One region of the Streptomyces lothianensis genome, then DNA from elsewhere that is predicted to be linked to it. Evidence: riboswitches for the same ligand, from Rfam matches in the RefSeq annotation. Region 1 holds a riboswitch; each other region holds the start of a gene.
The links. Region 1 has a riboswitch for cobalamin ahead of ACLF6P_RS24025 (FecCD family ABC transporter permease). Riboswitches for the same ligand answer to the same signal wherever they lie in the genome.
Positions count from the first base shown of each region.

Region 2: it holds a riboswitch for cobalamin, as region 1 does, so the genes downstream of both, ACLF6P_RS20080 (ribonucleoside-diphosphate reductase subunit alpha) here and ACLF6P_RS24025 (FecCD family ABC transporter permease) in region 1, are expected to answer to the same signal.
Region 3: it holds a riboswitch for cobalamin, as region 1 does, so the genes downstream of both, ACLF6P_RS07970 ((2Fe-2S) ferredoxin domain-containing protein) here and ACLF6P_RS24025 (FecCD family ABC transporter permease) in region 1, are expected to answer to the same signal.

Region 1 is NZ_JBLMKT010000069.1:12,854-19,558, forward strand. Features, by position in the region: gene ACLF6P_RS24010 (PAS domain S-box protein) at 1-179, shown strand, start outside; gene ACLF6P_RS24015 (discoidin domain-containing protein) at 768-3,341, shown strand; gene ACLF6P_RS24020 (polysaccharide deacetylase family protein) at 3,427-4,116, shown strand; cobalamin riboswitch at 4,287-4,407, shown strand; gene ACLF6P_RS24025 (FecCD family ABC transporter permease) at 4,509-5,612, shown strand; gene ACLF6P_RS24030 (ABC transporter ATP-binding protein) at 5,612-6,385, shown strand; gene ACLF6P_RS24035 (ABC transporter substrate-binding protein) at 6,467-6,705, shown strand, end outside.
Region 2 is NZ_JBLMKT010000057.1:74,087-80,791, forward strand. Features, by position in the region: gene ACLF6P_RS20070 (glycoside hydrolase family 3 protein) at 1-273, shown strand, start outside; gene ACLF6P_RS20075 (ribonucleotide-diphosphate reductase subunit beta) at 406-1,455, opposite strand; gene ACLF6P_RS20080 (ribonucleoside-diphosphate reductase subunit alpha) at 1,455-3,908, opposite strand; cobalamin riboswitch at 4,041-4,163, opposite strand; gene ACLF6P_RS20085 (GNAT family N-acetyltransferase) at 4,213-4,716, opposite strand; gene ACLF6P_RS20090 (hypothetical protein) at 4,759-4,950, opposite strand; gene ACLF6P_RS20095 (helix-turn-helix domain-containing protein) at 5,045-6,013, shown strand; gene def (peptide deformylase) at 6,040-6,681, opposite strand.
Region 3 is NZ_JBLMKT010000027.1:233,271-239,975, reverse strand. Features, by position in the region: gene ACLF6P_RS07975 (TIR domain-containing protein) at 1-1,670, shown strand, start outside; cobalamin riboswitch at 1,824-2,012, shown strand; gene ACLF6P_RS07970 ((2Fe-2S) ferredoxin domain-containing protein) at 2,054-2,485, shown strand; gene ACLF6P_RS07965 (hypothetical protein) at 2,585-2,950, shown strand; gene ACLF6P_RS07960 (hypothetical protein) at 2,896-3,708, opposite strand; gene ACLF6P_RS07955 (VWA domain-containing protein) at 3,708-4,982, opposite strand; gene ACLF6P_RS07950 (BlaI/MecI/CopY family transcriptional regulator) at 5,185-5,562, shown strand; gene ACLF6P_RS07945 (M56 family metallopeptidase) at 5,559-6,530, shown strand.

The DNA of each region.
Region 1 (6,705 bases):
CCGTTGAAATCACCGACCGCAGTCCCCACCTGCCCCGGCCCCGGCTGGCTGCCCTCGAAGACCAGTCCGGTCGCGGTCTCCTCCTCGTCGACACCCTCGCCCACAGCTGGGGCGTACGCCCTACCGATGACGGCAAAAGCACCTGGTTCACGCTCCCTACAGCAAACGGAGCCGGGTGACATCCGAGCATGAGAGGCAAGACCTGTCTTGTCTTCCTCCGGGCAGGCGCTGCCCTTGCCGTGCCGCCGCCCGGACGGCTCCCGGCTTGCCCTGCGGGACCTGGTCAGCGTGGTCCCGGTCCTGCGCGAGCAAGGTGCCGGATGCGCCTCATCCCCGAACGCCTCTCCCCCAGTGCCTCCGGCGGGCACCCGGTCTTCACGTCTTCGCCGCTCCGTCGGAGTTCACGAGAGAGCTGATCGTGCAGCGCCCGCACGAGAGCCTGGCCGCGGCCCGGGGCGGTGGATGCCCCACCGTGGTCGGCACCCGCTGATCCGCAAGGCCCGCGGACTCCTCGCCGCCCCGGTCAACGGCGTGGAGTCGATCGCAACCGGCCGGCTGTAGCCGAGCCCCCGGCCCTCAGAAGCCGGTTCATCAGCAGGACGATCGTGGAAGTCGGCGGGGCGGCACGGCAACTGTCAAAGCTCTGTGGGACGCATGGGGACAACGGTGCACACATGGGCTCTTTACAAGCCCTGCGCATGATGACATGGTCATGCCTGCTTGGCGTCCGTGGGGGGTGCGGTCGCCCGTGGCTTCGGGGGTGGAGCGTGAGGAAACCGTCCGGCAAGGGCCCGTCAGTCCCGTTCCGATCGCTGCACAGACGTCTGAGGCCGCGCTGGGAACTGCACGGGCTGATCCTCACCGCGCTGGTCGCGGTGGTGGCCGCGCTGTTGCCGCTGGCCACCGGCGAGTCCTCGCCGGCCCGTGCCGACGCCGGTTCCGCAGCGCGCACGAAGGCGCCGGAGCCGCCCACGGCTCCGCATCACGCAGACGCGCCCGCTTCGGCGATGGTTCCGGCCGCGCCCGAACTGCCGCGTGACGGGTGGACGGCGACCGCGAGCGACGAGGAGACGGCCGCCGAGAACGGACGGGCCGCCAACGTCCTCGACGGGAACAACACCACCATCTGGCACAGCAAGTGGTCGGGCACGGCCGCGCCGCTGCCCCACACGATCACGCTCGACATGCACCGTACGGTCGTGGTGTCCGCCCTCGTCTACCAGCCGCGCAGTGGCAGCCCGAACGGCAGGGTCGGCGCGTACGAGGTGCATCTGAGCACCGACGGCACGACCTGGGGACCGGCGGTCGCGACCGGTACCCTCGCCGACGACGCGACGCTCAAGACCATCAGCTTCGCCCCGAAGGGCACTCGCTACGTCCGGCTCACCGCCCGCACCGAGGCCGGCAACCGCGGCCCGTGGTCGTCGGCCGCGGAGCTGAATCTCCTGGGCGATCCGGGCACGCCCGCGCAGACGGTGGACCTGCCACGTGACGGCTGGACGGCGACCGCGAGCGACGAGGAGACCGCCGCCGAGGACGGTCGCGCCGGCAACGTCCTGGACAACGATGACTCGACGATCTGGCACAGCAAGTGGTCGGGTACGGCCGCACCGCTGCCGCACCACCTCACCATAGACATGCAGACGGCCAGGGCGGTGTCCGCGCTGAGCTACCAGCCGCGCCGCCCGGGCGTGAACGGCAGGATCGGCGGGTACACCGTCACGACCAGCACCGACGGTGTCAGCTTCGGGCCTCCCGTGGCCTCGGGCACCTGGCGTGACGACGACACGGTCAAGGGCGCCACATTCACTCACACCGTCACCGCCCGCTACGTCCGCCTGACGGCGACCGGCGAGGCGGGCGGCCGGGGTCCGTGGTCCTCCGCCGCCGAGATACGGATCGCGGGTCCGGCCGACCCGGCCACGCACGGAAGTTGGGGCAAGGTCACCGGATTCCCGCTGGTGCCGGTGGCTTCCACGGTGCTGCCCGGCAACAAGCTCCTCGCCTGGTCGGCCTACGGCACCGACCGCTTCGGCGGCAGCAACGGCTACACCCAGACCGCCCTGCTGGACCTGGAAACCGGCCAGGTCACCCAGCGCAGGATCGAGAACACCAAGCACGACATGTTCTGTCCCGGCACCGCCGTCCTGGAGGACGGCCGGATCCTGGTCACCGGCGGAAGCAACGCGGAACGCGCGAGTATCTACGACCCGGCGACCGACACGTGGACATCCACCACCGACATGAACATCCCCCGCGGCTATCAGGCCATGACACTCCTGTCGACCGGTGAGGCGTTCGTCCTCGGCGGTTCCTGGAACGGAGGGAACGGCGGGAAGGGCGGCGAGGTCTGGTCCCCGGCCGACGGCACATGGCGCACCCTGCCGGGCGTGCCCGTCACCACCACCATGACCGACGACCCCGCCGACGCCTACCGGGCCGACAACCACCAGTGGCTGTACGCCGCTTCCGGCGGGCGGGTCCTGCACCTGGGGCCCAGCAAGCAGATGAACTGGATCACCACCGGCGGCTCGGGCGGCATCAGCTCCGCGGGCAGCCGGGGCGACAGCGCGGACGCGATGAACGGCAACGCCGTCGCGTACGACATCGGCAAGCTGCTGACGCTGGGCGGTGCCACCGCGTACGAGAACGCGCCGGCCACGCGCCGCGCCTACACCGTCGATGCAAACGGCGCCGGCGCGCCGGCCGTCACGCGGACCGGTGACATGGACTACGCGCGGGCCTTCGCCAACAGCGTGGTGATGCCGGACGGCAAGATCGCCGTGTTCGGCGGCCAGGCGTTCCCCGTACCATTCAGCGACGCCACGTCCGCGATGACACCGGAGATCTGGGATCCGGCCACCGGCAGGTTCACGAGGATGGCGACCATGGCCGTGCCGCGGAACTACCACAGCGTCGCCAATCTGCTGCCCGACGGCCGTATATTCACCGGTGGCGGGGGTCTGTGCGGCGATTGCGCCACCAACCACCCGGACGGCTCGATCTTCACACCGCCATACCTGCTCAACGCGGACGGCACTCACAAGCCACGCCCCGCCATCACCGGAACGGTGCCCGCCGAAATGACGAACGGAGCGAAGGTCACGGTGACCACCCACAAGCCGGTGGCCTCGTTCGTCCTGGTCCGCAACAACGTCGCCACACACTCGACGAACAACGACCAGCGCCGCGTACCGCTCCACAGCAGCCAAACAGCCGCGAACACCTACGAGTTGAGCATTCCGTCCGATCCGGGGGTGGCCCTGCCCGGCAGCTACCTGCTGTTCGCCATGGACAGCGCGGGGGTACCGAGCATCGCACGCAGCGTCCTGATCGGATGATCACGTCCGGGCCCCGCGCAGCGAGCAACTTCTTTGCGGGGCAAGGTCATTGACACCGCGAATTGGTCTGGACCATCTTGTGTGCATGTCGAGAATCCGCACGGCGGCGCTCGCCGCCTTCGCCGCACTGTCGATCCCGCTGGCCGCTTCCGTCCCTGCGCACGCGGAGCCTTCGGACTCCTGGGCGGAGCCGGCGCCTGTGATCAGCCAAGTCGACACGGACGAGCCCGTCGCCTTCATCACCATCGACGACGGCTGGGGCCACGATCCGTCGGTCCAGCGGATGCTCCTGGACCGGCACGTCCCGGCGTCGCTGTTCATCAACCCGGTGAACTACTCCTGGGACCGGGACTACTTCCAGCAGCTACTCAACCACGGACCCTCCCGGATGGAGAACCACGCGGTCGACCACCTCGATCTCACCGAGCTGGATTTCGCGGCGCAGAAGGAGCAGATCTGCGGGGCCAGGGACGCGCAGCTCGCCGCGTTCGGCGACAGTCCGCGGCTGTTCCGGCCCCCCGCCGGCGCCTACAACGAGGACACCAGGATCGCCGCGGCGGAGTGCGGCGCCGCAGCAGTCGTCACCTGGACCCACGACCTCACCGACTGGCCCTGGATACCCGGCGAGCCCGAGATCCCGGAGCTGAACGCCGGGGACATCCTGCTCGTCCACCTCGGCCCCGACACCGCCGCGGCGGACCTGGAGCGGGTGCTGGACGCCGTCGACGCCGCCGGGCTGCGCCCCGCGCCACTGCGCGACCATCTCCCGGGCTGAGATCGGTGCGAGCCTCGGCAGCAGCAGCGGCTGCCGGGGCCGGACCCGGCCACGCCCAGGAAAGCCCGGGAAAGCCCGGGAAAGCCCGGGAAGCAGCCGGGCCGGAGAGCTCTGCCCTCTGGCCCGGCCATGCACAAGGGAGCGGCCGTGACGGCGGTGAGCAAGCACCCGCTAAGCTGCGAGCACCCCGTGGGGGAAGTCCGGTCGAAGTCCGGCGCTGACCCGCAACGGTAGGCGGAGCCCTCCCGAGGCTCCGTAAGCCCGATTACCCGCGGTGGTGAAGCTCCTGTCAATCGCCGTGGACTGCGAGAGGTGCTGCGCGGGGCGCCTTGCGCCCGGGGCCGCTTCTTCGAACAAGCAGGTGCACGGCCCGAGGCGAAAGCGATCCGCCTGTGGCCACGCTCCGTGATCCCCTGCCCGCCGCACCGCACGTGCCCGCCCGCAGCGGGCCCCCACCCCCTCCCCGCGTCTCGCTGCCCCTGCTCGTGACCGTGCTGTGCCTGGCGCTCCCGGTGTCCCTGGTCTGCGCGGCGGGCATCGGGGCGTCGGGGCTGGCCTGGAGCGAGGTACTGCGCTACCTGGGGGCGGGGCTGACCGGTGGGTCCATCGCCGCGGACGAAGTGCCCTCCTACACCATCGTGTGGGAACTGCGCCTCCCGCGTGCGGTGCTGGCCGCGGTGGTCGGCGCCGGTCTGGCGGCGGTGGGCGTGGCCGTGCAGGCCATGGTCCGCAACGCGCTCGCCGACCCGTTCGTCCTCGGCATCTCCTCCGGCGCGGCCGTCGGCGCCAACGCCGTTCTCATCTTCGGCGCGTTCGGTGCCCTCGGGATCTGGGCGCTGTCGGCGGCCGCGTTCCTGTCCGCTCTCGTGGCCATGTTCCTGGTGTACGCGATCGCCATGACCCCGCGCGGGCTGACGCCGCTCCGGCTCGTACTGACCGGCACGGCGATGTACTACGGCTTCTCGGCGGTGACCACGTTCATGGTGTTCGCCGCCGAGCACGGCGAGGCCGCCAGATCGGCGATGATGTGGCTGCTCGGCAGCCTGGGCGGGGCGAGCTGGTCCTCCGTACCGATCGCCGCCGGGGCCGTGCTCGCCGGGCTCGCCCACCTGAGCTGGTCGGCCCGGCGTCTGAACGCCCTGGCGATGGGCGACGAGACCGCAGCCGCCCTCGGGGTGGACCCCGGGCGGCTGCGCAAGGAGCTCTTCGTCACCGCCGCGGCCGTCACCGGGACGGTGGTCGCCGTCAGCGGGGCGATCGGCTTCGTGGGTCTGATGGTTCCGCACGCCGCCCGGATGCTGGTCGGAGCCGATCACCGCCGCCTGCTCGTCGTCGCCCCGCCGGCCGGCGCCCTGCTGCTGATCTGGGTGGACATCCTGTCGCGCGTGGTGCTGGCCCCCGCGGAACTGCCGCTGGGCGTACTGACGGCCGCGATCGGTGTGCCGTGCTTCGTGCTGCTCATGCGCCGCCGCGCCTACAACTTCGGGGGTGCCTGATGCGGGTCGACATCGAGGAACTGACCGTCGAGCTCTCCGGAGCGCGGCTGGTCGAGGACGTCAGCCTGCGAGCGGGGAGCGGCTCGTTCGTGGGGCTGGTCGGCCCCAACGGCAGCGGGAAATCCACCCTGTTGCGCTGCGTGTACCGGGCACTGCGTCCCACGGCCGGTACGGTCCGCCTCGACGGCGACGACCTGTCGGCGCTGGACGTCCGCGCGTCCGCGCGCCGGCTGGCCGCCCTGCCGCAGGAGTCCGCCCCGGAGTTCGACTTCACCGTGGCCGAGGTGGTGGCCATGGGGAGGCTGCCGCACCAGGGCCCGGTGGCCCGGACCACCGGGGAAGACCGCCGCACGTGTGCGGCCGCACTGGAGGGAGTGGGGGCGGGGCACCTGGCCGGCCGTGGTTTCCTCACGCTGTCCGGCGGCGAGAAGCAGCGGGTCCTCATCGCCCGGGCGCTCGCCCAGGAGCCACATGTCCTCGTGCTGGACGAGCCCACCAACCACCTCGACATCGCCCAGCAGCTGGAGACCCTGGCGCTGGTCCGGGCCAGCGGTCTGACCGTGCTCACCGCCTTGCATGACCTCAACCTCGCCGCGCGCCACTGCGACCTCCTGTACGTCATCGAAGCCGGGCGGATCGTCGCCTCCGGCGCACCGGACGACGTCCTCACGCCGGGGCTGCTCGCCGACGTCTTCGGTGTGCGGGCCCATCGCGTCGAACACCCCGACACCGGTGTGGTCCAGCTGCTCTTCGACCGCCTTCCCCTCCAGTGATCCGTCCCCCGGGGCCCAGCGATGCGCCCTCACGTCCGAGTGATACATCCGCACGTCCGTCCGCAAGGAGTCACCGCCGCCATGCCGAATCTCGCACGTCCCGCCGCCCTCGCACTGACCTTGGCCCTCGCGCTCACCGGCTGCGGTGCGCAGGTCATACCGGAGGACAAGAAGGCGGACGGCGCCGGAGCATCCGACAGCCACTACCCCGTCACCGTCGAGAACTGCGGTGAGAAGAAGACGTATGCGAAGGCCCCGCGGCGCGTGGTCACCAACGACGTCGGCATCACCGAGATCATGTTCGCCCTCGGCCTCGAGGA
Region 2 (6,705 bases), on a different contig from region 1:
GGCACAGGCACAGGCACCTACGGCGAGGGGGTCTCCGCCGACGAGGTCCTGGCCGCGGCGGGTGAGCGCCGCATCGTTGCCGTGGTCCGCGACGCCCACCGCCACGCCTGGATGTCCGCAGCCCTTGACGCCCTCCTCGCGGCCCGCCCCGACACGGCCGTCGTGGAAATGGGCGTCCCCCAGTCCCCACCCCGCGGCACCCCCCACGTGGCAACCCACGGCGCGGCCCGCGTCTGCGGCACAGCCGCGGCGGAGGTGCTCACCGAGGCCTGACCCTCGCGGTGAAGCGGGCGCGCCGGGGGGATCGGGCCCGCCGGCCCACCGCGGACACAGGGGACGGAGAACCGAACGGCGCCGGATGCAGTGGGGGCATCCGGCGCCGTTCGGCGTGTGTACGGATCCGAATCAGAACTCGTCGTCGAACGAGACCGAGCCCTCCACCGCGACCTGGTACGCGGAGGGTCGGCGCTCGAAGAAGTTGGTGAGTTCCTGGACGCCCTGGAGCTCCATGAAGGAGAAGGGGTTCTCCGAGCCGTAGACCGGGGCGAAGCCCAGGCGGGTCAGGCGCTGGTCGGCCACGCACTCCAGGTACTGGCGCATCGACTCGGTGTTCATGCCGGGCAGACCCTCGCCGCACAGGTCGCGGCCGAACTGCAGCTCCGCGGCGACGGCTTCCTTCAGCATGTCCGTGACCTGCTGCTGCAGCTCCTCGTCGAAGAGCTCCGGCTCCTCCTTGCGGACGGTGTCCACGACCTCGAACGCGAAGTTCATATGCATGGTCTCGTCCCGGAAGACCCAGTTCGTCCCGGTGGCGAGCCCGTGCAGCAGTCCGCGCGAGCGGAACCAGTACACGTACGCGAAGGCCCCGTAGAAGAAGAGGCCCTCGATGCAGGCCGCGAAGCAGATGAGGTTGAGGAGGAAGCGGCGGCGGTCCGCCTTGGTCTCCAGGCGGTCGATCTGCTCGACCGAGTCCATCCACTTGAAGCAGAAGTCGGCCTTCTCCTTGATGGAGGGGATGTTCTCGACGGCCGCGAATGCGGCGGCGCGGTCCTCCGGGTCGGGGAGGTAGGTGTCCAGGAGGGTCAGATAGAACTGGACGTGCACGGCTTCCTCGAAGAGCTGGCGCGAGAGATACAGGCGCGCCTCCGGGGAGTTGATGTGCTTGTAGAGGGTGAGCACCAGGTTGTTCGCCACGATCGAGTCGCCCGTCGCGAAGAAGGCGACCAGGCGGCCGATCATGTGCTGCTCGCCCGGGGAGAGCTTGGCGAGGTCGGCGACGTCCGAGTGGAGATCGACCTCCTCGACCGTCCAGGTGTTCTTGATGGCGTCCCGGTAGCGCTCGTAGAAGTCGGGGTAGCGCATCGGGCGGAGGGTGAGTTCGAAGCCCGGGTCGAGGAGGTTCTTCGCGGCACGGCTTTCGGCGGTCGATGCGGCCGATGTGGTCGATGCGGTCATTACTGGCAGGCCTCGCAGGACTCGGGGTTTTCCAGGGAGCAGGCGAGGGCTTCGGCTTCGCTCGCCTGCTGTACGGGGATGGGGGCCGCTGCCGCCGCGGGGGCGGAGCCGGCGGCGCGGGCGATCCGGGTGGCCGGGCGCGAGCGCAGGTAGTACGTGGTCTTCAGGCCCTGCTTCCAGGCGTACGCGTACATCGAGCTGAGCTTGCCGATGGTGGGCGTCTCCAGGAACAGGTTCAGGGACTGCGACTGGTCGAGGAACGGGGTGCGGGCGGCCGCCATGTCGATCAGGCCGCGCTGCGGGATCTCCCAGGCGGTGCGGTACAGGGCGCGTACGTCCTCGGGGATCCAGTTCAGGCCCTGGACCGAGCCGTTGGACTCGCGCAGCGCCTCGCGGGTCTGCGCGTCCCAGACGCCGAGCTTCTTCAGCTCGTCGACCAGATAGGCGTTGACCTGGAGGAACTCACCGCTCAGCGTCTCGCGCTTGAAGAGGTTGGAGACCTGCGGCTCGATGCACTCGTAGACGCCCGCGATGGAGGCGATGGTGGCGGTGGGGGCGATGGCGAGGAGGAGGGAGTTGCGCATGCCGGTGGTGGCGATGCGTTCCCGCAGGGCCGCCCAGCGCTCAGGCCAGTTCAGCGCCACGTCGTAGTGGTCGGGGTGCAGGACGCCGCGGGCCGCTCGGGTCCTGTCCCAGGCCGGCAGCGGACCCTCGCGTTCGGCCAGCTCGCAGGAGGCCTCGTAGGCCGCGAGCATGATGCGTTCGGCGATACGGGTCGAGAGGGCGCGGGCCTCGGGCGAGTCGAAGGGCAGGCGCAGTTTGAAGAAGACGTCCTGCAGGCCCATGGCGCCGAGGCCGACGGGCCGCCAGCGCGCGTTGGAGCGGCCGGCCTGCTCGGTCGGGTAGAAGTTGATGTCGACGACGCGGTCCAGGAAGGTGACGGCCGTACGGACGGTCGCGTCCAAGCGGTCCCAGTCGAGGTCGCCGGTCGGGAGCACGAAGGCGCCCAGGTTGACGGAGCCCAGGTTGCAGACGGCCGTCTCGCCGTCGTCCGTGACCTCGAGGATCTCGGTGCACAGGTTCGAGGAGTGGACGGTGTGGCCGGGCTCGGCGGTCTGGTTGGCGGTGCGGTTGGCGGCGTCCTTGAAGGTCATCCAGCCGTTGCCGGTCTGTGCGAGGGTCCGCATCATGCGGCCGTACAGGTCGCGGGCCGGGATGGTGCGCAGCGCCTTGCCCTCGGCCTCGGCCTTCTCGTACGCGGCGTCGAACTCCGTGCCCCACAGGTCGACGAGTTCGGGCACGTCGGCGGGCGAGAACAGCGACCAGTCCTGGTCGGCCTCGACGCGGCGCATGAAGGCGTCCGGGATCCAGTGCGCGAGGTTCAGGTTGTGCGTACGGCGGGCGTCCTCGCCGGTGTTGTCGCGCAGCTCCAGGAACTCCTCGATGTCCGCGTGCCAGGTCTCCAGGTAGACGGCCGCGGCGCCCTTCCTGCGGCCGCCCTGGTTCACGGCGGCGACGGAGGCGTCGAGGGTCTTCAGGAACGGGACGATGCCGTTGGAGTGCCCGTTCGTGCCGCGGATGAGGGAGCCGCGGGCGCGGATGCGGGAGTAGGCGAGGCCGATGCCGCCCGCGTGCTTGGAGAGGCGGGCGACCTGGTGGTACCGGTCGTAGATCGAGTCGAGTTCGTCGAGCGGCGAGTCGAGCAGGTAGCAGGACGACATCTGCGGGTGGCGGGTGCCGGAGTTGAAGAGCGTCGGTGAGGACGGCAGATAGTCGAGGCGGCTCATCAGGCCGTACAGCGCGGCCACTTCGTCCACGGCGGCGGCCGATTCGTCGGCGGCGAGCCCGGCGGCCACGCGCAGCATGAAGTGCTGCGGGGTCTCGATGACCTTGCGGGTGATCGGGTGGCGCAGCAGGTAGCGGGAGTGGACCGTGCGCAGGCCGAAGTAGCCGAAGCGGTCGTCGGCGCCTTCGGCGACGGAAGCCTCGACCAGGGCGTCGAGACGCTCGTGGTGCGCCCATACGAACTCGGCGGTGCGGTCGGCGATCAGGCCCTCGCGGTGACCGGCCGATACGGACTCGGTGAAGGTGCGCACACCCTGCGAGGCGGCCTCTTCGGCGATCGTCAGGGTGAGGAGGCGGGCGGCGAGCTTCGCGTAGGCGGGGTCCTCGGCGATCAGTCCGGCGGCTGCCTCCGTGGCGAGCTCGCGCAGCTCGGCCTCGTCGGCGGCGGCGCTGCGGCCGCGCAGGGCGGCGGCGGCGACCTTGCCGGGGTCGGTGTCGGGGAGGTCGGCGGTCAGCTCGGTGAGGGTGCGCAGGAGGGCGGTGCCGGGGCGGTCGGCGGGCTCGTGGGCGTCCGGCTTCTGAGCGGCCCGCTGCTGCGTGTCCGGCTCCTGCTCAGCGGTCTCCTCGCCGGTCCCCGCTGCGGCCGGATCCACTGGCGCGATGGTCACGTATGCACTCCCTCACTCGGCACAGGGCCGAGCGGGGGCGGCGGGTGCACGAGGCGTGCGCGGGCAGGGCGCAACGCTCCGCGTCCACCGGCCCATTCCGCGAGGCCCGGACGTCTCGGCGCCCGGCCGTCCGGCCCGGGCGCACCGTCGGCAGGTCTTCGGACTTCGCGGGCTCCGGGCCCGTTCACCGTTGCGGGTCAGTTCCGGAGTTTCACCGGATTCCCCTGCTGCGACAGCGAGGTCGAGCATACATGTTGTGGGTGGCAGCGGATGCCATGCCCACATCTTGTGTGTCGGCGGGCGATCAGAGCCTCAGCTCGTACGCCCACAGCTCCAGATCGTCACGGTCCGGAAGCGGATTCCAGTCGCGTTCCGGGGTCCGTACGAAGCCGAGGCGTTCGTAGATGCGGTGAGCGCTGTGCATCATGTGCTGGGTCGAGAGGACCACGCCCGCGCAGCCGGCCGCGCGGGCCCGGTCGACGCAGGCCCGCACGAGGGCCTCCCCCACCCCGCGCCCGCGGCCCCCGTGCGCCACCGCGAGCCCGCGGAACTCGGCCTCGTCGGGCCGCGCGATCTGCGCCGACGGCACGCCGTGCAGCGCGAACGTGACACCGCCGAGCAGCTGTTCGCCGTCGACGGCCACCAGGACCTCGGCGGTGGCGGCGCGGCCCGCGACATCGCGGAGGATCGGGATGTACGGGTCCTCCTCGCCGTAGTCGAGGAGGCCGTCCGCGAGATAGACCCGGACGGTCAGGTCTCCGAGGGGCTCGTACTCCTCGGGGCGTGCGGGTCTGATCGTGAAGTCCATGGCCGCATTGTGCCGCCGGGGCGGAGGGGACGATCAAGCGGATTACGCGGCGCGGGAGAAGCGCTCGCGCTGCGAGTGGCCCGTCCCTTCGTCGTTGCCGAGCGGCCGCCGCTCGGCCCTGGCCAGCTGCCGGTCCATCCGGCGGCCCTTGGCGTGGCCGATCACGGCCGGGACCACGAGCAGGGCGAAGAAGGCGAGAACGGTGATCCAGTCGAGAAGAGTCTGTGTCGTCATGTCCCCCACAGTGCCGCGCGCGACGATCAAGGGGCAGTGGCAGGACTGCCGCACACCCTCGATTTCCTGCCAGTCGCGCGGCACACTGGCAGGCATGCTGAAAAACGTCGCCGCAGTGCTGCTCAACGGTGTGCACCCCTTCGAACTCGGCGTGGTCTGCGAGGTGTTCGGACTCGACCGCAGCGACGAGGGGCTGCCCGTCTACGACTTCGCGGTGGCCTCCGCGGAAGGCCCCGAGCTCTCCACGCACGCGGGCTTCACCGTGCGCACGGAACACGGTCTCGACCGCCTGGAGGAGGCCGACCTGATCTGCGTGCCGGCCGGCGAGTCGTACACGGACCGGAGCTATCCGCCGGAGCTCCTGGAGGCCCTGCGCCGCGGGGCCGAACGGGGTGCGCGCGTGCTCTCCGTCTGCTCAGGGGTGTTCGTGCTCGGTGCGGCCGGGCTGCTCGACGGGCGGGAGTGCGCGGTGCACTGGAGGCACGTACAGGAGCTGTCGGTGCGGTATCCGCGGGCGAAGGTGCTGCCCGACGTGCTCTACGTGGACGACGGGCCGGTGATCACCTCGGCGGGGACGGCAGCCGGGATCGACGCGGCCCTGCACATCGTGCGCGAGGAGCACGGCACGGAGGTCGCCAACGCGATCGCCCGGCGGATGGTCGTACCGCCCCACCGGGACGGCGGGCAGGCGCAGTTCGTGGCGCGGCCGTTGCCGCGGACGTCCTGCGACACGGTCGGCGGCGTGCTGGCGTGGATGGACCGGCATCTCGACGAGGAGATCACCGTCGAGATGCTCGCGGAGAAGGCGCTGATGTCGCCGCGGACGTTCGCGCGGCGGTTCAAGGAGGAGACCGGGACGACGCCGTACCGGTGGCTGATGCGGCAACGGCTGCTGTTCGCGCAGCAGTTGCTGGAGGCGGGGGACGAGACGGTGGATGCGGTGGCGGGGCGGGCCGGGTTCGGGAACGCGGCGGCGATGCGGCATCAGTTCCTGCGGGTGCTGGGAACCACGCCGCATGCGTATCGGCGTACGTTCCAGGGGCCGCCGGCCCGCGCCGCCTGAACGGGGGGACGCGGGCCCGGCAGGGGTCAGTCGTTGGGGACCACCTCGTAGCGCGGGGTGCCCTCCTGCATCTGGCGGAGGGCGTCCTTGCGTTCGCGCTTCGAGAGGCGGTCGATGTACAGGTAGCCGTACAGGTGGTCCGTCTCGTGCTGCAGGCAGCGCGCGAAGTAGCCCGTGCCGCGCACCTTGATCGGGTTACCCTTCTCGTCCTGCCCGGTGACCTCCGCGTAGTCCGGCCGCGCGAGCGAGACGTACGCCGTGGGCACCGAGAGGCAGCCCTCGTTGTTGTCGTCGAGGACCCGCTGCTCGGCGGGCAGTTCGGCGAGCACCGGGTTGCAGACGACACCGACGTGCCGTACGCCCTGGTCGTCGGGGCAGTCGTAGACGAAGACCTTCTTGTCGACGCCGATCTGGTTGGCGGCAAGGCCCACGCCCTCGGCGGTGCGCTGGCTGGCGAACATGTCGTCGACCAGCCGCGCGAGCTCCTCGTCGAACTCGGTGACGTCCTTGCACTCCTTGTGCAGGACGGGGTTGCCGACGACGGTGATCGGGCGGGACGTGCCGCGCTCGCGGTACGCGGTCTCGCGCTCCTCGGGGTTCTCCGAGTCGATGACGTATCCCTCGTCGTCGACGGGGAGGACTCCAGCCGTCTGCTGCTGTTCGGTCATGGGGTCGTACGCCTTCCTCGACTC
Region 3 (6,705 bases), on a different contig from region 1:
ATCCGCAACGTCCCGCCTGCCAGTGGGAGTTGACTGCCGCCTTCCTCGCCGGCCTCGGCGAGGGCGACCCGCGCCGGCGCGTCCTGGTGGTGAACCCCGAGGCGGCCACCGGCCACATCCACCCGGTCGAACTCCGCGACACCCGCCATGGCCGCCCGGAAGAGCTCGCCTCCGAGGTCATCGCGCATCTGCGGCACGTGCCCGATCCGATGCCCCTGGAAGATGCGCCACCCCGGGTCCATGGCGCCATGCCGCTGCCTGCGGGGGAGTTCGCCGGGCGGCTGCCCGAACTCTGGCGGCTGCACAGTGCTCTGCATGCCCAGGACGCACCCCTGGTCACCGGCCGTGCGACCGCCCTCGCCGTTCAGCTGCGCGGCATGCCGGGCATCGGCAAGACCCGGCTCGCCCAGGAGTACGCGCAGCGCTTCGGTGCCGCGTTCCCGGGCGGTGTGTACTGGGCCGGGGCCGACGCGCCGCGTCCGCCGGACGGCGGCCTCGGCCCCTGCCTCTACGTCGTGGACGACGTGCCGTGCGCACTCCTGCCCCGCACCGTCGCCGGCCTCATCGCCCCGCATCCGGCCGTGCGCACCCTGCTCATCACCCGCAGCCGCTCGTACGAAGGACTCGGCGAGCACCTCGACCTCGAACCTCTGGAGGCCGAAGCCGCGGCCGTGCTCGTCGGGGATGCCGAACTGGCCCGGAGTGTCGACGGGCACCCCGGGGCGCTCGACCTGCTCGGACGCGCCGTTCGCACCGGGCAGGATCCCTCCCTGCTCCTGGCGAGGCTGTACGAACCGGGCCGCTCGCTCCTCGACGAGCTGGCCGGCGGCGCGATCACCGCCGACCATGTCCGCGAAGCACCGCCCGCCCCGGCGGAGATCCGCGATGTTCTGCGCTGCGCGAGTGCGCGCTACCCGCTGCCGGTCACCGAGGCCGACGTGGCTGCCGTGTTCATCGTCGCCGACCGGCTGCAGCCGGCCGTGGCACGGCGTCGCGCCGCGGCCGGCCTGGCCGAGCTGAGCGCCCGCGGCCTGCTTCGGCCCACCCCGGACGGCTACCGGCTGCACTGCGTCACCGATCACGCGTGGCGCCATCACGAGACGGACCCGGCCCGCGCGGAGAGGCTACGGCGTGCGGTCCTCTCCAGCCTGGGTGACGCCGGCACTACCCTGGTCGTGCCGGGAGTTGTCCCGGTCCCGGGAGCCCGCAGGGAGGTCGCGCCCATGACCGTGAGCGAAGCGGAGCGGATGGCCGCCTTCGACCTGCAGATCGAGCTGGTCAGCCGGGTCGGCGTACAGCAACTGCCCGTCGGGAGCGGCAGTCTGCGCGAGGCGCTGAGCTCCTTGCACAGCCTCTTCCCCTTCACCCGCGGCACCCTGCAGCGCTACAGCATCGGCCTCCGTCTCCCCGCGCCAGGCTCGGTGCCGGCGCTCGCCGACCGGCTGCTGAACGAGATCCTGAGGCCGTTCCTCAGCGAGTGGCACCCGCGCCTTCTCGCCTGGGAAGCGCGACGCGCACCGTCGACCGGCCCCGTCGACCATGAACGTGCCTGGGACCAGGCGCCCGCCTTGCGATCCGCCCTCGACGAGCTGCAGCGCCCCCTCCAGGACCTCACGAGCGAGCTCGCCGCCATCTCGGGCGGCGAGTTCGGGCTGCCGGCCGCGGGCTGAGCCCCGCGCCCGGGCGGGGAATCGACGGAGCGAACCGGCCCGACTGCTGCCGTCCGGGCCCGCCAACCGGGCGTGCGCGGCTCATCCGGCAGGAATGTCACCTGCGGGGCGCCCCTGCGCGGATGCGCGGCGAAAGGGCGTACCGGGCCGGGCCGTTCGGGGATGGGATGATGGCCCCTGACAGGGCGACGGCGGAACGAGGAAGCCGGTGGGATTCCGGCGCGGTCCCGCCACTGTGATCGGCGAGCGCGTCCCGACAGGCCACTGCCCGGCAGCGGGTGGGAAGGCCGGGACGGGCATCGACCCGTAAGCCAGGAGACTCACGCGGTCGCCTCCTCCACGGACACCGGGGCGGATCTCCCCGGAGAGAGGGACGGCGCCGCATGCCCGCAACGCCTGCCGGACGGACAACCGACGACACGAGGACCGGAGGGGCCGCCGACGGCCCGGTGCCGTGCCCCAGCGGCCCGGTACCCTGCCGCGTCGTCATATGCCGCGACTGCTGCTGCGGCAGCCCCAAGGTGACCGGAGTCGACCACGCCGCCCAGACCGCGCGGCTGCGCGCCGCGGTGCCGGTGCGCGTCTCCGACTGCCTTGACGTCTGCGACCAGGCCAACGTCATCGTCGTACAGCCCTCCGCCGAGGGCCGGGCGGCCGGAGCACGCCCCGTCTGGCTGGGGCTGGTCAACGACCCCGAAGCGACCGAGGACATTGTTGCCTGGGCACGCGCCGGTGGACCGGGTGTCGCGCCCCGGCCGGAGATTCTCGACCTGTACGCCTTCACCCCGCCGCGGCAACGGCGCCCGGCCCCCTGACCGTACGGACCGTGAGCCGGGGACCGGAGACCGGAGACCGGAGACCGGAGACCGGAGACGGGAGGCCGGAGACGGGAGACCGGAGAGAGGACTGGAAGCGTGTACCAAGCCCGTGCCTCGGCCGCGTCCGTTGCCGCCGCCCTGCAGGATGTGGCCGCCCTCGGCGGGTCCTTCGTGCTGCGGGTCGGCGGATCGGACGACGGCTGGCATCCCGTCGCCCGCTCCTACGCGGCGGGCTTCACCGACCTCGCCGCAGCGGTGGCGGTCCGCCACCGCACCCGGGAGCCGCGCGTCGACGTCTCCATCGCCCAGCTTGGCCACGCCGGAGGGACGCCGTCGCGGCCGGGCGACGGTGTCCCTCCGGCGTGGGCGGGGCCACGTGTGGGTTCGGGCGGGGCTGCCGCGCCTGTTCAGGCCTGCGGCGGCACCCGTCCCGGGCGCCCCGGGCCGCGCGTCAGCGCGTAACCGGCGACGCCCGCCAGTGCGGCGAGCAGGCCGCCCGCCGCGGTCCACACCCAGCGGTCGGACCACCAGCCTGATGACCAGCCGTCGTCTGGTTCGAGGCCGAAGAGCACCGCGGGGGACTCCTCGCCGTCCCCGTCCTCGCCCTCGCCGCCCGCGGCGATGCCCGGCACCAGGGGTTCGGCCAGTGAGCCGTCCACCGCCGCCGAGCCGCCGATGTCCTTGGAGTCGACCCGGATCTCGGCGTCGACGGGCAGGCCCCGGTCGCCCGTCGGCAGGCCGACGGCCGTGAGCCGGACGTAGTACGTGCCCGGCAGCGGGTCGTTGGCCCACGGCTGAGCCCAGCCGCGGACCGTGCGCAGGACGCAGGTCAGCTCCGCGGCAGGTGCACCCGCCGCTGCGGTGCGGGTCTGGGCGCCGTACTGGCAGGCCTGGCGGCGGCGCAGGCCGTCGTACACGTCGATCCGCCAGGTCTCGGCGGCGTGCGTCGCGGGCAGTTTCACCGTGGCCTTCACGGTGGGGCGCTGCCCGGTGTCCGCGGCGAACGACCAGTACAGGTAGTCACCGGCCGAGGCGTTGGCGGTGGCGGTCTGCCCCTGCTCGATCTCGGTGGCCGTACGGAACGAGGTGCCCGCCGAGGTCGGCGCATCGGACTCCGACGACGAACCGGCGGAGGGGGAGGGCGAATCGGCCGCCGCGGGGGCGGCGGCGAGCCCGAGGGTCAGCAGCAGGGCGGCGCTCAGCGCGCGAGTGATACGCATCAGTTGGTCCTCCAGACCGCGACCCGCCAGCGCGAGAGCCAGCCCCAGATGACACCGGTGAGGAAACCGGCCAGGACGAGTACGCCGAGCAGCCACCAGCCGCGCCCGAGGCCGAAGGAGGCCACGTCGGCGGGGCGGTCGGTGCCGTCGACGACATCGACGGTCAGTTCGAGGGGCAGGCCGGGCGTGGTCTTCACGCCCGAGGCCGCCGAGAAGGAGTGGGTGACCTGGAGGCAGACGGTCTCGGCGGCCGGCTTGTCGCCGTCGCCGTCCTCCTGTTCGGCCTTCGGGTACCGCAGGCCGGTGGAGATCACGTCCGTACGGCCGTGGTCCGCCGCCTCACCGCGCACGATCTCCCGGCCGTGCACCGTCACCGCCCGCAGCAGGGCCCCGTAGGTGGGGTCCACGGAGCGGTCGGCGGCGACGCTCACCGAGGCCCGCAGTTCCTGGCCCGGCAGGACGTCCACGCGGTACCAGCGCTGCTGTCCGAACTCCGCACGGTCGGTGTACAGGCCGGACTCCAGGGTCGGGGCCTTCGCGCAGCTGCCCGCGCCATCGGTGGCCACGGGCGTCACCACCGGGTCGGCGGCCCGGTCGACCAACTGGTTGACGCGGTCGGTCAGTTCGTCGGCGTGCTCGACGGAGGCGTATGTGCCGCCGGTCGCCTCGGCGATACAGCTGAGCTGCTGCCGCATCTTCGCGTTGGGCACCAGGCCGAGGGTGTCGATGGTCAGGCCGATGCCCTTGGCGGCGATCTCGCGGGCGACCTCGCACGGGTCGAGCGGGGCGCAGGTGTCCTCGCCGTCGCTGATCAGCACGATCCGCTTGGAACCGGTGCCGCCGTCGAGGTCGTCGGCCGCCTTCAGGAGGGCCGGGCCGATGGGCGTCCAGCCGGTGGGCACCAGGGTTGCCACCGCCGTCTTGGCCTCGGTGCGGTCCAGCGGGCCGACCGGGTAGAGCTGGGCGGTGTCCTTGCAGCCCTGTTTGCGGTCGTCGCCCGGGTAGTCGGCGCCGAGGGTGCGGATGCCCAGTTCCACCCCCTCGGGTGTCGCGTCGAGCACTTCGTTGAACGCCTGCTTCGCCGCGGCCATCCGGGAGCCGCCGTCGATGTCCCGCTCCCGCATCGAGCCGCTGACGTCGAGCAGGAGATTCACCTTCGGGGTGTCCTCGCCGGTGGGTTCACCGGCCACCGCCCCGGCCGGGAGGGCGAGCCCGGCTGTCAACGCGGCGAGCAGCGCACCGGCGCCTACCGCGAGCCGTTTTCTTGTGATCATCGGCGGATCCTATGGATCACCGGCGCTGTACTCCAAACGGGCCGTCAAAAACAGACGCTCGGGGGTGGTTTGGCGCAGCGCCCGGCGTGCCGCGCAAGCGGGCCGGAGGCTCGGAGTGGGAGCGGCGGATTGCGGGTTCGCCCCGGGTGGCCGGGCTGCACGTACGATGCCGCTTGGGTTTTCGTAGGAGGAGGCGGCCCGGATGAGGGGCTTCGGTGAGCTCGAGCAGGCGATCATGGACGTGGTGTGGGCCGCGGGTGAGCCCCGGACGGTACGCGAAGTGCTCGAGGAGCTGAACCGGGAGCGGTCGCAGGACCTCGCGTACAACACCGTGCAGACGGTGATGGACATCCTGCGCCGCAAGGGCTGGCTCTCCCGTGCCAAGGACGGGCGGGCCTTCCGCTACCGGGCCACCAAGAGCCGGGAGGAGTACGCGGCCTCGCTGATCGACCAGGTCTGGGCGACCGGCGCGGACCGCACCGCCACCCTCGTACGCCTCTTCGACGAGCTCGACGACGGGGAAGTCGCCGAACTGCGGGCCGCGCTTGCCGCGCGTCGCGCGGAGGGCGAGCGGCCGTGAGGGCAGCGGTGCTGCTGCTCGGCTACGCGGCGGTGCTCGGGGTGCTCGGACCGGTGCTGCTGGCGCGGGCGGGCTGGACGGCGCGGGCGCCGCGGCTGGGTATCTGGGCCTGGCAGGCGCTGTCCGCCACGGTCGTCGTGTCCGTCGTACTGGCCGGGCTCGCCCTCGCGGTGCCGACCGTGCCGGTGAGCGGCAACCTCGCCGAGATGCTGCACGCGTGCGTCACGGCGCTGCAGTACCAGTACGCGGTCCCGGGCGGCGCGGCCGCCGCGGCCTTCGGCGCGGCGCTCGCGACGGCGGTCGTGGGCCGGGCCGGCTGGTGTCTCGCGGGCGCGCTGTGGCGGGCCCGCCGGGAGCGCGGGCGGCATGCCGCGATGCTGGGGATGGTGGGCCGCGACCGGCCCGATCTCGGGGTCACCGTCCTCGACGACGACCGGCCCGCCGCGTACTGCCTGCCCGGTCACGGTCACCGGATCGTGCTCACCTCGGCGGCGCTTGCCGCGTTGCGGCCGCGCGAACTGCAGGCGGTGATCGCGCACGAACGCGCCCACATCCGCCAGCGCCACCACCTGGTCCTGGCCCACGCGGAGGCGCTGGAGGCGGCCTTCCCCGGGCTGCCCCTGTTCCGCAGGGCCGCGGAGGAGACCCGGCGTCTCGTGGAACTCGCCGCCGACGACGCGGCCACGGCCCGCACGGACACCCTGACCCTGGCCGGGGCGCTGGTGGAGCTCGCCGGGGCGGGCACCCCCACGGCCTCGCTGGCGGCGTCCGGCGGGCAGGTCGCGGTCCGCGTGCGCCGGCTGCTCGCCCCGCAGCGGCCGCTGCGGCGCGCGGTCGCCTGGGGTGGGGTGCTGGCGTCGGGGGCGCTGCTCGCGCTGCCGTTCGTGCTGGTGGCCCAGCCCGCGGTCGCGGCGGCCGGTATGACCACCTGCCCGCTGCCGGACGCGCCCGTCACCGCTTGGCCGTGACCGCGGGACCCACCAGTCGGCAGCCCTGACCGTGCGCCGGTCCCAGGGTCTTTCTCACGCCGATCGGCGGTGTCACGCCGTAACTCCTATCCACCTTAGGGCCTAAGTTGCATAGGAGTTAGAGTGCCTGTCGACCCACCCCGGGTCGGTGGAGCGCGTTGCGTCCGCACGGTGC